Regions from separate parts of the Arthrobacter sp. MYb224 genome, predicted to be linked through region 2. Evidence: riboswitches for the same ligand, from Rfam matches in the RefSeq annotation. Region 2 holds a riboswitch; each other region holds the start of a gene.
The links. Region 2 has a riboswitch for S-adenosylmethionine ahead of CQ017_RS11180 (bifunctional o-acetylhomoserine/o-acetylserine sulfhydrylase). Riboswitches for the same ligand answer to the same signal wherever they lie in the genome.
Positions count from the first base shown of each region.

Region 1: linked by a shared signal. The riboswitch ahead of CQ017_RS09700 (ABC transporter ATP-binding protein) and the one ahead of CQ017_RS11180 (bifunctional o-acetylhomoserine/o-acetylserine sulfhydrylase) in region 2 are both predicted to bind S-adenosylmethionine.
Region 3: linked by a shared signal. The riboswitch ahead of CQ017_RS14060 (hypothetical protein) and the one ahead of CQ017_RS11180 (bifunctional o-acetylhomoserine/o-acetylserine sulfhydrylase) in region 2 are both predicted to bind S-adenosylmethionine.

Region 1 covers NZ_PCPU01000004.1:251,648-256,536, forward strand. Annotated here, with positions in the region: gene CQ017_RS09690 (LLM class flavin-dependent oxidoreductase) at 1-711, opposite strand, end outside; gene CQ017_RS09695 (acyl-CoA dehydrogenase) at 778-2,112, opposite strand; SAM riboswitch class I at 2,129-2,229, opposite strand; SAM riboswitch class I at 2,495-2,602, shown strand; gene CQ017_RS09700 (ABC transporter ATP-binding protein) at 2,608-3,420, shown strand; gene CQ017_RS09705 (aliphatic sulfonate ABC transporter substrate-binding protein) at 3,483-4,499, shown strand; gene CQ017_RS09710 (ABC transporter permease) at 4,505-4,889, shown strand, end outside.
Region 2 covers NZ_PCPU01000005.1:127,188-132,076, reverse strand. Annotated here, with positions in the region: gene CQ017_RS11200 (DeoR/GlpR family DNA-binding transcription regulator) at 1-704, shown strand, start outside; gene CQ017_RS11195 (CPBP family intramembrane glutamic endopeptidase) at 824-1,576, shown strand; gene CQ017_RS11190 (GNAT family acetyltransferase) at 1,634-2,041, shown strand; gene CQ017_RS11185 (VOC family protein) at 2,139-2,783, opposite strand; SAM riboswitch class IV at 2,957-3,074, shown strand; gene CQ017_RS11180 (bifunctional o-acetylhomoserine/o-acetylserine sulfhydrylase) at 3,166-4,509, shown strand; gene CQ017_RS11175 (homoserine O-acetyltransferase) at 4,512-4,889, shown strand, end outside.
Region 3 covers NZ_PCPU01000007.1:120,111-124,999, forward strand. Annotated here, with positions in the region: gene CQ017_RS14030 (ROK family protein) at 1-709, opposite strand, end outside; gene CQ017_RS14035 (hypothetical protein) at 744-1,157, opposite strand; gene CQ017_RS14040 (helix-turn-helix domain-containing protein) at 1,296-1,859, opposite strand; gene CQ017_RS14045 (DinB family protein) at 2,075-2,662, shown strand; gene CQ017_RS17915 (hypothetical protein) at 3,018-3,401, shown strand; SAM riboswitch class IV at 3,556-3,668, shown strand; gene CQ017_RS14060 (hypothetical protein) at 3,687-3,953, shown strand; gene CQ017_RS14065 (VIT1/CCC1 family protein) at 4,017-4,889, shown strand, end outside.

The DNA.
Region 1 (4,889 bases), on a different contig from region 2:
GGTGCCGCGCTTGGACGCGCCGGCCTGGTAAATCACCGGGGTACGCTGGGTGGAAGGCTCGGTAATCGCGATGCCTGGAACCTTGAAGTACTTGCCCTCGTGATTGATCGGGTGCACTTTGGAATGGTCGGTGTAGACGCCGGATTCCTTGTTGTTCTGCACCGCGTCCTCTTCCCACGAACCTTCGAGCAGCTTGTAGACCACTTCGAGGTACTCATCGGCGTGGTTGTAGCGCTCGTCGTGCTCCATCTGGTCTTCCTGGCCCATATTTCGGGCCGCCGACGGCAGGTAGCCGGTGACCACATTCCAGCCGACACGGCCATTGGTCAGGTGGTCCAGGGTGGCCAGGCGGCGCGCGAAGGCATAAGGGTGCTCATAGGCGGTGCCGGCGGTGACGCCGAAGCCGAGGTTCTCGGTGACCGCGGCCATCGCGGAGACGAGCATCATCGGGTCATTAACCGGCGCCTGGGCTCCGCTGCGCAGCGGAGTCTCGTTGGTGCCCTTGTAGACGTCGTAGGTGCCCAGCACGTCGGCGAGGAACAGCCCGTCGAATTTGCCCTTTTCCAGCACCTTGGCCAGGTGGGTCCAGTAGCCCAGGGTGTTGTAGGTCGACGCCTTGTCATCCGGGTGGCGCCAGAGGCCCGGCGACTGGTGCACCACGCAGTTCATATCGAAGGCGTTAAAAAGGATTTCGCGCTTGTTCTCGCTCATTGGTGTGCCCCTATCCATAGAAGAAAAATCTTGTAAGTCTAAAAATCTGTGTTCGAGGAGTGTTGCCTAGCTGCCGGCGAACCGGTTTGCTCCGGTTACCGTGCCGGTGACGGACAGCCGTTGGGGCTGCACGCCGTTGATCTCGTAGTCCCCCACGATGCGCGCCTTGTAGATCGCCGGATTGTGCGTCGCGATGGTTCGGGCGTTGCGCCAGTGGCGGTCCATATTGCAGCTATTGCGAGTGGAAGATGCACCCAGCGCGTCGAAGAGCTTGCTGGTCGCTCCGATGACCAGCGGCTGCACGATCGTCTGAGCACGGTTTGCCGCCAGTTCGCACACGGCAAAGCGCTCCTCGGCGTTCAGGTTCGCGTCGGCCATGGCCGCTTCGACCTCCAGCACCGCGCCCATGACCACGGACTCCGCGGCGAAGATTTCGGCGGAAACCTCCCCGACGAGCTGCAAGACCTGCGGTTCGCGGTGCACCGGAACTCCGGTGCCGGTGCTGAAACTGCGGGTACGCGCCTGCACGGAGGAGCGCAGGTCGTTCAGTGCCGCCCGTCCGATTCCGGCCTGTACCGCCATGAGCACGAGTTGGAAGATCGCGGCTTCCGGATCCGTGGGATCCTCCGGCATGAAGGTGTCCACCGGAACTTCGTGGAATTCGGTGCTGCCGGTACCGGTGAGCTGTTGGCCGAAACCATCCCAGTCATCGAGGATTTTCACGCCGCTGTGCTGGGTGGAAACTACCGCGATCTGGCGCCCTGGGAGTTGCGGGTGCGCCACCGCTACGGTGGTCCAGTCGGCGAAGATGGTGCCGGTGCAATAGAACTTCCGCCCATTGACCAGCCAGCGCGACCCCTCCTCGGTGACCTTGGTGTTGAGCAACCCGAGGGCGTTGCCGCCTTCCTCGGTGTAGGCGTTGCCCACGATCTGCCCGGAGCTGATTCGGGCAACCCATTTGCTACGGAGCTGCGCATCTTCCAGCCGCACCGCATTTTCCACGAAGGCAATATGCGCGCGCCATAGCTGAGCCACATGCGAGTCGGCCTCGGCTAATTCGATGAGCAACCGGAAGACATCGCTCAAGCGCGCCCCATGGCCGCCGTCGGCAACCGGCAGGCGCAGCGCACCGAAGCGCTCACGGTTCAGCAAGCCAACCTGTTCGAAAGGCAGGATCCGCTGCCGGTCGCGTTCCCTTGCACCGGCGGCGATCTGTGCGAACACCGGACGGAAAATGCCGGCAAGCCGTTCATACTGCTCGTCAGCGCCGGGGCCCGGGGTGATTTTCAGCAGCTGCCGGGTAGGAAGTTCCTGTGGAAGGTCGTCAAGCTCCACCGCGCTACCCGCAATAGACGGGTCGCTGAGCGCATTAAAGTCGCCAGCGGGATCGCCAAATGACATCGAAAGTCCTCAATTCTTTCCATCGGTCCTGGCTGTAGCACCGTCCCGCGCCAATATTTAGGTGGGTGGTTGCTGCGACGTCGACGAGCCAGATCTCTCGGTCGCTCTGGATGGTTCGTAATCATTTGTAGCCTGAGGTCTACTTCGTCCTCAACCCGGTTAGTCACATTTCGTCGTGCACGGATGGAGATTGAAATGCATCAAGGACAGCACTTGCCTAACGCGGCCGAACACAACGCCTAGCGTTTAGCGATTTTTCGGCCAAATGCGCGATCAGTGAAATAAAAATCGAAACATCACGATGATGTGACGCATCTATCGAATATTTATCATGTTACGAAAGATTTGCATTGAAATCGTTCGAAGGCCTGTAATAGTCGTGTAACCATCCCGAGCGGCTAAGAGATCTGGCTCTGTGACGCCGCAGCAACCACCACACACGGTTAATAAACCAAACGGTGTCCGGTGCTACCGCCAGGAACGATGGAGATGAAAATGACTACAGCCTTTGCCTTGCCCGAGACCGTCCAAAGCGCAACGGCGCTCGACGTGGAGTTCCTCGAGCTATCGCGTACTTTCACCGCCAAGAAGGAAAGCAACACGGTGCTTCGCGACGTGAATCTGCGCCTCGGAGCGGGCCAGATTGTTGCAATTCTCGGCGCAAGCGGTTGCGGCAAATCCACTCTCTTGCGGGCGGCCTCCGGCCTGGACCGCCCCTCCACCGGGTCGGTGGTCATCGGAAGCCGCGCCGTGACGGGGATAGATGAGCGGTGCGCCGTTGCATTCCAGGAACCACGGCTATTGCCTTGGCGCTCGGTCCGAGACAACGTGTCCATCGGCCTTGCGCCGGGAACCGACAAGCAATCCGGGCGCCAGCTGATCGCCGAGCTGCTGGAGCTGACCGGCTTGAGCCACGCAGCAGATCTGCGCCCACGTGAAATTTCCGGGGGCATGGCTCAGCGGGTTTCGCTTGCTCGCGCGTTGGCCCGGCGCCCGGGCGTCCTGCTTCTCGACGAACCCTTTGGTGCGCTCGATGCGCTGACCCGAATGAAAATGCAGGATCTGCTGCTGGCCATCCATAAGTCTTTCCCGACTACCGTGCTGCTGGTGACCCACGACGTCGATGAGGCGCTGACTCTCGCCGACCGCATCGTCGTGCTGGGCCGACCCGAGGGCCAGGCCTCGGCGACCGTGATCGAGGATCGAGTCCTGTCCGCGGCGCACCCGCGCAGCCATACGAGCAGCGAATTCGTCGCCCACCGCACAGCGCTGCTGAGCCTGCTCGGCGTTGATCCGACGAACCACTAGCACTTTCTACCGCACTCATTTGGTCCCGCGGGCCTTCCATTCGCACAAATCAAGGATTTTCCATGCTCTCGAATCGTTTTTCCCGTCGCGCCGCACTATCCGTAGCAACGCTTGGCATTTCGGCCCTGGTGCTGACCGGATGCGCGGGCGAGAACGCCGCAGCCGACGGCCAGACGCTGTCCATCGACTTCGCCACCTACAATCCGCTGAGCCTGGTCCTGAAAGAAAAGGGGTGGCTGGACGCCGCCGCTAAGGAACAAGGGGTCAGCGTCGAATGGATCCAGTCGGCCGGCTCGAACAAGGCCAACGAGGCGCTGCGCGCCGATGCCGTGGATGTGGGATCCACCGCCGGTTCGGCAGCACTGCTGGCCCGCTCCAACGGCTCACCTATCAAGACCATCTCGCTGTATTCGCAGCCCGAATGGTCCGCCCTAGTGGTGAACGAGGACTCGGATATCAAGTCGGTCAAGGACCTTGAGGGCAAACAGGTCGCGGCCACCAAGGGCACCGACCCCTACTTCTTCTTGCTGCAATCCTTGGCCGAAGCCGGTCTGAGCGATTCGGACATCACCTTGCAGAACGTGCAGCACGCCGATGGGCGCACCGCGCTGGTCAACGGTTCGGTCGATGCCTGGAGCGGCCTGGATCCGATCATGGCCGATGCCGAACAGGACGGCGCGAAGCTGCTCTACCGTAACTTGGACTTCAACACCTATGGCGCGTTGAATGCCCGCGAAGATTTCATCGAGGAGAGCCCCGAACTCGCCCAGCTGGTGGTGGACTCCTACGAGAAGGCTCGCGGATGGGCCGCCGCCAATCCTGGTGAAACGGCGAGCATTCTGGCCGAGGTTGCAGGTCTGGAGGCCCCGGTCGCCACCCAGGTGATCGAGGAACGCTCGAACCTCGACGTGGACACCGTGCCGGGTGAGGATTTCATTTCGGTGCTGCGCAATATCGGACCTACCTTCGTGGCCAACAAGGACGTCTCCACCCAGGACGCAGTCGATCAAGCGCTGGAATCCCTGGTGGATGAGCAGTTCGCTGCCCAGGCCGACGCGACGAAGATCGCCGGGGAATAAGCAACATGTCTTCAGCGAACCAAACCCAGCAAGCCAGCACGCCGGTGCAGGCACGCGAAAGCCTTGGCGCCAGGCTTCTGAAGCTACCGCACTGGCTGCTCGCGCTGATCCTGCCGCTCATCGTCTTGCTCACCTGGCAGGTGGTGACGACCACCGGCATCGTCGCGCCGTGGTCCTTGCCGACTCCGGCGGCCGTGGTGGCCGCGGCCGGCGAACTGCTCGAAGGCGGCGAGCTGGGCAAACATGTGGGCATTTCGACCCAGCGTGTACTGCTCGGATTCTTCTTCGGCTCGCTGCTCGGCCTGCTGTTCGGCGCGCTGGTCGGACTGTCCCGGCTCGCCGACGCACTGCTCGGCCTGAGCATCGGGGCGCTGCGCGCCGTGCCTTCGC
Region 2 (4,889 bases):
CGACTGCACGACGGGACCTGGACTCGCTGTCCAATGCCTCGCTTCTCACCCGAACCCACGGTGGGGCAGTCTCAAACACGGTCGCCTACGACCTTCCCTCGCGGTATCAGCGTGAAGACCATGACGAACGCAAACTTCAGATCGCAAGGCTCGCCGCTGGCATGGTTGAAGCCGATACCGTGGTCGGACTTTCTGGGGGCACTACCACTAAAGCAATAGCCATTGAACTGGGCATGCGCCAGGATCTAGTGGGGGAGCCCGGTCGTATCACCCTCACCGTAGTTACCAACGCAGTCAATATCGCCTCTTTGCTCGCCGTGCGCCCGCACATTCGCGTTATGGTCACCGGTGGGGTGCTCAACGAGCGCTCCTACGAGCTTGTCGGCCCGCTAGCACAAAATTCGCTTGGCAAAATCACGCTCGATATGGCTTTTGTAGGCATCAATGCGCTGGAACCGAGCATCGGAGCGATGGTCAGCGATGAGATGGAAGCAGCAGTCAACGAATTGATGATCAACCAGTCTCGTAGGAGCTACCTGGTGGCAGATGCTTCGAAGATCGGAGGGCATTCCTTCGTGATCTTAGATCGCGAAAACCTCACCGGCCTGATCACCGACGATCAGATCACGGACGAGCAACGGGAGGCCCTTGCCATGGCAGGAATCCCGGTCATCACCAAAACGGGAATATCTGCGGCACAGTAAGTGCATCGGGCCAACGCTGCAGCATGGTCAGGCGCTGCAGCATGATCCGCTCGGACTCCTTGCTCAGCCGCAGCACAGCAGTCGAAGTCTATGATCGATATGTGACTGGTGAAAAGACATTGACGACGAGCGGCACTCGCATCCTGAAGATTGAGATTTTCCTCGTTCTAGGGCTCTCACTCGGACAGAGCGCCGTGTATTCGCTTATCAGCTTTGCCGACAAGGCGACTCGTGCGCCATTGCGCGAGCAGACCACATCCATGAACAATCCGCTGAACACGCGAGAATACTTTGACCTGGCGTACCAGCTCCTGGATATCCTTTTCGCCCTGCTCCCGGTGGCCCTCGCGCTCTATTTCATGCATCGAACGCTCGGACGAAGCATCCGGGACGTAGGCTTCGATTTCCGTCGTCCTGGCAAGGATGCGCTGCTCGGGGTGTGCTTGTTTCTCGTCATGGGAATCGGCACGCTAGGCGTATATGCAGCGGGTCGGGCATTCGGCATCACCACAGCGCTGGCCACGGCAAATCTCGCAGACTACTGGTGGAGTGTGCCGGTGCTGGTCCTTTCAGCGGTACGCCATGCAGTACTGGAGGAAGTCGTGATGTTGGCTTTCCTCTTCGGCTACGGCAAGAGACTCAATCTTGGACCCTGGGTGCTGATTCTCGGTTCGGCCCTGCTGCGCGGAAGCTATCATCTGTACCAAGGGGCCGGACCGATGATCGGCAACTTCGCCATGGGTGTGGTCTTTGGCTGGCTCTATCATAAATACGGTCGCGTCATGCCCCTGGTCATCGCGCATTTCCTGCTGGATGCCGTTGGTTTTGTAGGCTTCTTGCTCATCGGCCCGGCCATCGGCATTGGTGCCTGAGCACTTTCCAGATTCATGATGGCCCAATTTCTAAGTGCTTTTAGCAGGGGAGCGAAAATGCAGATTAGCGAGCTTCAGATGAATGGCCTTGCCGAGGTGGTCGCACTCTGGCAACGGGTGGAACTCACCCGGCCTTGGAATGATCCGCGGGCCGATGCGGAACAAGCGCTACGCAACGAGTCATCCACAATTCTTGTGGGGCACCGCGACGGAGCGCTGCTTGCCTCCGCGATGGTTGGTTTTGATGGTCACCGCGGGTGGCTGTACTACGTTGCGGTCCGTCCCGAGAGCCAGGGCCAAGGACTGGGCCAACAGATCGTTGGCGCGGCCACCGATTGGTTGCGCCGACGTTCGGTGCCCAAGGTGCAGCTGATGGTTCGCTCCGAGAACTCGCAGGTCATTCGATTCTACGAGCAGCAAGGCTACGAAACCCAAGACATTGTGGTTTTGGGCAAGCGGCTATAGGCAGAGCAGAGCCTTGCCAGTTTGAGCGCACAACTGGCATTAAAGAAGAGTAGGTGGGGGCGCCATTGCCCCCACCTACCTTCGTGCGTACCTTGTCTTACAGCACCACGGTACCGTTATCGGTTTCGAAAGTTACAGACAAGATGCCCGGGGTCCCGTTGGGTGCTTCATACTCCATGCTCACCGCACCGAGATTCACGTTTTCTGGCTGCCCCAGCCAATCAAGGACTCGGTCGCGTGAACCGGCAATGGCAATGCTCTGGATCTGGCCAGCGGGATCCAGCGCACGGGAAGGGTGCAAGTCTTCGGTGCCGGCGTCCCAGCGCAACAAGTATGGAACCTGCGGGTCCGCGATCAGACCTTTGATGCCAATCTGCTGCCAGGTGAGTTCGCGGCCGTCAGGGAACTTGCGGTTACCCGGAACCGATTTGCGTCCCAGGCGCTCTTCTGCGCTTGAGAGATCCTCAACTGAAACACACCATCCCATCCATCCGCCGCCCAGCTCGGAACGGGCACGGACCGCCTGCCCAAACGGTGCCTTGTCGCTAGCGGGGTGGTTCAGAACTTCAACTACTTCTAGGTATTGGTCATGCTTGAGCGGGAAAATTACATTGCGAGTTCCGAATCGCGGATGCACGCCTCCCTTGACGAATTCCAAGCCCAAAGCCTCGGAGATTCTTTCGGCGGTTGGCATGAGCCCGTCCGGGCCACATGCGTACGTAACGTGATCTAGCCTCATCATGTGCCCATCATGTCACTATGTGATTCAAGTCTCGACTTAGGCTACCCTAACTGGCGAACTGGCGATCGAACGCTCTGCATAAATTGCGTTATAAAAGTGCAATATGACCGATTGCGTCACTTTGAGCCACTTCATATTGCCAAGATCTTCGGTTGTCCGGCAGACTTGTGTCAGGTCATGAGTCCCAGTAACAAGCCCCGGCTTACTGGGCGGCAACCCTCCTCCGCGGTGGGGTGCCCCGGGTGAAGACCTGGCCCTCGGCACAAACTGTGTCTAGGACAAGCGCGGGTTACCCCCTGGAAAGTACCTCGACGAGGAGCTTCCTGTCGGTGTGTTTTTTAGTGGTGTACCCCCATAGTCAACAAGCTATATGGAGGAAACCATGAGTAACAACTGGTCATTTGAGACGCGTCAGATCCACTCCGGACAACAGCCCGACCCGGTTACCGGAGCGCGTGCCTTGCCGATCTATCAGACGTCTTCGTTCGTCTTCCCCAGCGCAGAGAGCGCGGCCGCGCGCTTCGCCTTGCAGGAGCTGGAGCCGATCTACACTCGCATTGGAAATCCAACCCAGGAAGCCGTCGAAAACCGCATTGCCGACCTCGAAGGCGGTGTCGGCGCACTTTTGCTCGCCTCCGGGCAGGCGGCCACCACCTTCGCCATCCTGAACCTGGCCCAGGCCGGCGACCACCTCGTTGCCAGCCCAAGCCTGTATGGCGGAACGCAGAACCTGTTCAAGCACACGTTGCGCAAGCTCGGCATCCAGGTCACCTTCGTGGCCGATCCGGATAACCTGGCGCAGTGGCGCGAGGCTGTGCAGCCAAATACCAAAGCGTTCTTCGGCGAGGTGGTCTCCAACCCGCGTCAGGACATCCTGGACATCGAGGGAATCTCGGAGATTGCCCACGAAGCCGGTGTTCCGTTGCTGGTGGACAACACCTTGGCCACCCCATACCTGATCCGTCCGATCGAGTGGGGCGCGGACATCGTCATCCACTCGGCTACCAAGTATCTCGGCGGGCACGGCACCGCCATTGCCGGCGTCATCGTGGATTCGGGGAAGTTCGACTTCGCCAAGGATCCGGAACGCTTCCCTGATTTCAACACCCCGGACGAGTCCTACAACGGATTGGTGTTCGCCCGAGATCTGGGCGTCAACGGCATTCTCGGCGCAAACCTCGCCTACATCCTCAAGGCACGCGTGCAGTTGCTGCGCGACCTGGGCTCATCGGTGGCACCCTTCAACGCCTTCTTGATTGCCCAAGGGCTGGAAACCCTGTCGCTCCGCGTGGAACGCCACGTGCAGAATGCCAAGGAAGTCGCCGCCTGGCTTGAAGGCCATGACCAAGTCGAGCAGGTCGCCTATGCCGGGTTGCCTTCCTCGCCATGGTTTGAGCGTGGCCAGAAATATGCGCCAAACGGTGTTGGGGCGGTCATCGCCTTTGACGTTGCCGGCGGCGCCGAAGCGGGCAAGGCATTCGTAGATGCCCTAGAACTCCATTCGAATGTGGCGAATATCGGCGACGTTCGCTCGCTGGTGATTCACCCCGCTTCGACCACCCATGCACAGCTGACCGAGGCGGAACGCCTGTCGGCCGGCGTGCGCCCGGGGCTCGTTCGGCTGAGCGTGGGGCTGGAGAACATCAAGGACATACTCGCTGACTTGCAACTTGGTTTTGCTGCGATCGCAGAGCCTGCCAACCAGGAATTGCAGGAAACCCTCTAGGCATGGCATCCATAGTGACTACCGAAGAGACTCTCGACTCGAAGAACCTCGCCGACGGACAGGACGGCATTTTGCGCCGCGCGTCCGTGGGGGAGTACACCTTCGAAACCGGTGGATACCTGCCGCGTATCGAGCTGGCCTATGAATCATGGGGGCAGCTGAACGCGGACGGGTCAAATGCGGTGCTGGTTATGCACGCGCTGACCGGTGATGCTCACGTATCGCAGGGAGATTCGCAGACCCCGGGCTGGTGGGAAGACTTTGTCGGCCCCGGGCTGACCGTTGATACAGACAATTACTTTGTCCTGGCCATCAACATCATTGGTGGTTGCAATGGATCCACCGGGCCCGGTTCGCTCGACGAACACGGCGAAGCCTGG
Region 3 (4,889 bases), on a different contig from region 2:
TGAGCTCCATGCAGGCAGGGTCGCCATTGACCGCCAATGCCGTCACCATCGCTCCGCTCACCTTGGCTGGATCCGCATGGCAGGCTTCACGCAGGCTATGCGCCCGCGGAGAATCCAACCGGACAAGCTCCGCGCCTTCACGGCCCAGTGCGTTGCCCGACGCGTATTGTTCCCAGCACCCTCGATTTCCGCACGGGCAACGATGGCCGTCCACCACCAAAGTCTGGTGCCCGAACTCCCCTGCGACGCCAAAACTGCCACGCAGAATACTGTTGCCGAACATGATGGCACCGCCGATACCCATGCCAAGGGTCAGGCAGACGCTCAGCTCTTCGCCTCGCGCAGCTCCGAAACGATGCTCGGCCCACCCTGCGGCGTCGGCATCATTATTCAGGACGACCTGGCGGTTCATCTTCGACTCAAGACGTTCACGCACCGGCTCATCACGCCATGCAAGATGCGGGGAGAAGAGGACATGCGAACCGCTTCGGTTAATCCAGCCGGCGGCCCCGACGCCCACGGGCATATGAGCATCCCCGTCGCTGAGCTCGCTGACTACCTCGGCAATAGAATCTTCGGTCAAGGCTGCGCTCCGGCCCGGAGTAGGGCGGAAGCTTCGGCGAAGAATCCGGCCGTGGCCATCGACCACGCCCCCGGCGATCTTCGTCCCGCCGATGTCTATGCCGACCGCAAGGTTTTCGGTAGACATTTCACCCTCCCAATGCGCGAATGTAGTTCAGCAGCTAGCCTTCGAAGGACTTCTTGCTGCTCGCTACCAATGCCCGGTCCACCTCATGGAACCCAAAACAGAAACCTGCCGAAAGCACGAAGGACTTAATCGCAATCTCGTCGAGTTCATCCGCCACATATACCAGCTGGACGGGCCCGGCAAGCACAAGTAGCACCAGCGTCCACACGGCATATACCCAAGAGGTTTTCGCCTGTGCCATCTGCGGGTATTGAGAACGACGGTGAATAGTGCGTAAGCCGATGACCAGAATGACCCCCGCCAGAATCGCCGCCCCAGCGATGAAGAAATAACGTTGAGTGCGGATCAATGTCATGGTCACACCAATTAAGACACCGAGAATTGCAGACATCCACCAGCTCGCGGAGCGCAGTTCGACCAGTTCAGCCCGTGGCTCGCTTTCCGTCACGGAGCTCCCTTCGGTTATTTATCGGCGTCGAGAAAAGTTGTTGACGCTATGTCAAGGATACGCTTTGGGCTTTGCCCGGCCGAAACCCGGCACGGACGGAAAACGCGCAAACCCTTCAAAAGCGCATTGCGGTTTTGGTCAGAGCAACAGCGTCCAGGTCACTACGGCGGTCCGGTCCGAAGTATTTTCCCAACTGTGCGGCTCACGGCCCGGGAAGGTTACCGTATCGCCCGCTTGCAGTTCAATGCGGTCCTCGGGCAGAACCAAGGTAAATTCTCCGGAAATCACGTGCAGAACTTCCACCTTGCAATCCACCGAATACAGCTCGGCTTCCCCCGAGCCCTGAGGCGCGACCTCTGCCCTAATCATCTGCACCCTGGTCTCGGCGCGGGGAGTGACCAGTTGTTCGGTGATCCCTTGACCACCCAAGGCGATTCGCGGCGCGTGCTCCAGCCTGACCAATTTGGTTTCAGGTACTGAGAAGAGCTGTCCAACCTCTAAGCCCAACACTTCGCAGAGCCTGAGCAACGTCGACACCGAAGGGCTAGTCAAGTCTCGCTCCACGCGAGACAAGAACCCCTTGGTCAGTCCGGACATTTCGGCCACCTGGTCGATGGTCATTCGTCGGGTTTGGCGTACCCCACGCAAACGGGCGCCGATATTAATCGACGAGCCGGTGGGCTCTACGGGCAGTGTTTTCATGCTCTCCCACCATTTTGACACCGGCGCAGCCCTAGCTTGGCAGTACCCGGCCTACAATTCCGCTAAACCAATCCGGTTCAGGTTCCTACACTGCGTCAGTTTACCAATAGGCAACGAGAACTTCGCCGAACTCACGCTTCAGTCCTGAAGTCAGCAAACAAGCCCTCAATGCGCCGTCGCTGTTTATTCAATCGCCATGAAACTAGACTCGGCACATGGATACCGATAGCAATCCGTCCTCCAAGAGACTTCGGAACTATTTGAACGAGGCCCGAAACACCGTGCTCTGGAAGTGTCAGGGACTCTCCGAAGAGTTGGCCCGCCGTCCCATGACGGATACCGGAACACACATGCTTGGTGTCATCTACCATCTAGCAATCACCGAATACGGTTATTTCGGCGAGTGCCTAGGTCGTGTGCCCAACGATCGGCATGTGCTTCAACTACTGCAAAGCGATGATCCGCAGATCGACTTCCTGCCTCCCGCCAGCTTCTCCGTAGAAGATGTTCTCGCGTTGTATCGAAAGTCCATCGCATTCGCCGAGCAGACGCTCGATGAATTGAACTTAGAGTCCCCGGCTGAGGTCCCCTGGTGGTCAGTGCATCGGCATACCACCGTGGAGCATCTCATTGTTCATATGATCGCGGAAACCTCCCGGCATGCTGGGCATCTTGATATCGTCCGAGAGCTTCTCGACGGACAGGTAGGACTGCGTGAACAGGCGAGAAATATCCCCGGCTTTAGCCCTGAGCAATGGAAGCAACAGCGCTCCACCCTGCAGCGAATCGCCGAGCAGTCCTAACACCGGTCTTGGTTAAAGCTCGCTCAAACCCCTAGCCGGGCACCGCCTCAAAGTGCTCGCATAAGCTCGCACCAGCTCGGATGGCCTCATCCGAGCCCAGCGGCTAGAGCACCAGCTTTGAAATCCTCACCACGCAAATGATTCGGATCCCCTTCCCTTCCTCGCACGCCTGAAGATCTCGAAGGCCAAGGCCTCGCCTGCGACGATGGAACTCTGGTTGATCGCTGTAAGGAGCTGGCAGGCTTGGGACTTGGCCGTGACTTTCACCCTCGCAGCATGCGCTCCGGCAGACTCCGGGATCTCAGGCAATGCAACCTTGCCGGGGAAAACTCGTTGTCCTTCTCAGGATTGCAGAATGAGAATTACCTGCGCAGCGTACAGCTCACAGACGCGAACGGCATCGTGCGCTTCACCAGCATCTTCCCCGCGTATTACGCCGGACGCTGGCCGCATATCCACCTCGAAGATTGCCCGGCCCCAGAACTCGTTCACCGATTCGGCCAACGCTATCGCCAACTCAAAGGCAGCCCTGCCCCAAGAGGCCCGTAATGCGGTGCATGCAGCGACCGGTCACGAGCGGTCGGCAACTAATCTGAAGGGCGCCACCTGCGGCGAAATCACCTCCGGTTACGCCGTAAAGTTCGAAGTCGAGGTCAACCCCTGGACCGAACCCCGCGACGGGGCATGCCTGGCGGTGGCCCCGGCAACGACGGCGGGCCGGCAGGAGAATCACCGGTAATGCCGGATGGGCAGGGCCCCGGCCAGCAATCTGCACCTTCGGCGAGCGCAGAATCCTAATCGGCACGGGGCCGTGCACCATGAGACCCGCGAGAGCTGCGTATGACGTTTCACTACGCGGCCGGATGGCGCACCGGTGTAACATCGTGGTGTTGCTTCACGAGATGCGGCGCCAAGCTCCGACTGGCCGCACACCAACCCCAGGTTCATGGGTGGTTCGGATGAAGAAGCGGTCCGTACGCCAATCGGCTACGGGCAAGAGCTCTTTTAAGGGTCCACGATAGTTATGGCTTTAAACGTCCTTCCCATTATCGACCTGCAAACCGGCCAGGTGCAGTTTCCGCTTCGCGGGGTCTGGGTCAGCTATTACGTCACGGACCCGCACCTGCTCACCCGTTTGCTAGCCAGAACCGTGGGTCCGCCGAGCTTCGATAGTCAGCGCGAGGAACTTTCGGTATTCGTGGCAGTTCGGGGGCAAAACGCTGGCACCGCCCACGTATTTAGTCTTGCCAAATTCCCAGTGCTTGAATCGCTCACTAAACTAGGGGGTTGAACCTAATCCGGATCATCTGCCCGTGAACATGATCCAATCTGCCGCAGGAGACGCATCCCCGTGATGGCCCAAACCTCAACTCCCGAACCAACCAAGGCGCAGATCCGCCGCTGGCGCCAGTACATGGCCGATGAGGTCGCCGAAGGCGCGATCTACCGTGAACTGGCCGAAAAGCGCACCGGACAAGAACGCCAAATTCTCCGTGGGCTAGCCGAAGCGGAAGAACGCCACGAAAATTACTGGCGAACCAAGCTCGGCGAACATGTACGCCCGGTCCGCCCGTCCATGCGGCGCACAATGTTGCGTTTCATGGCCCGTCATTTCGGTTCGGTGTTTGTCTTGGCGCTGGCCCAACGCGCCGAAGGCAACTCTCCCTACGCCACCGATCAGGACGCCGCTCCGCAAATGGCGGCGGACGAGCAGGTGCATGAGGAAGTCATTCGTGCTTTGGCTACGGTCGGCCGGTCCCGGTTGTCCGGCAACTTCCGAGCCGCAGTATTCGGGGCGAATGACGGTCTGGTCTCAAATCTAGCCCTGGTCATGGGCATCGGGGCCACCGGTGTGGCCTCGTCCCTCGTGCTCTTCTCCGGAATTGCCGGCCTGCTGGCTGGCGCGCTGTCCATGGCTGCCGGGGAATTCGTGTCAGTCCGTTCCCAACGTGAGCTTCTCACCGCGTCGCGCCCTACCCAGGTCACGCTTTCTGCCGCCCGCGACCTCGATCTAGATGCCAACGAATTGGTCTTGATCTACAAGGCACGTGGCATGAACAATGAGGATGCCGAACACCGCGCGGCAGAACGCATGGGGCTGTTTACCTGCGATTGCAACCCCTCCTTCTCGCTCCATCCAGAAGTTCGCAGCGCGGAGCTGGAACGCGAACATGAGGAGCTAGGTTCGGCACCGGGAGCCGCCATTTCTTCGTTCATGTTCTTCGCT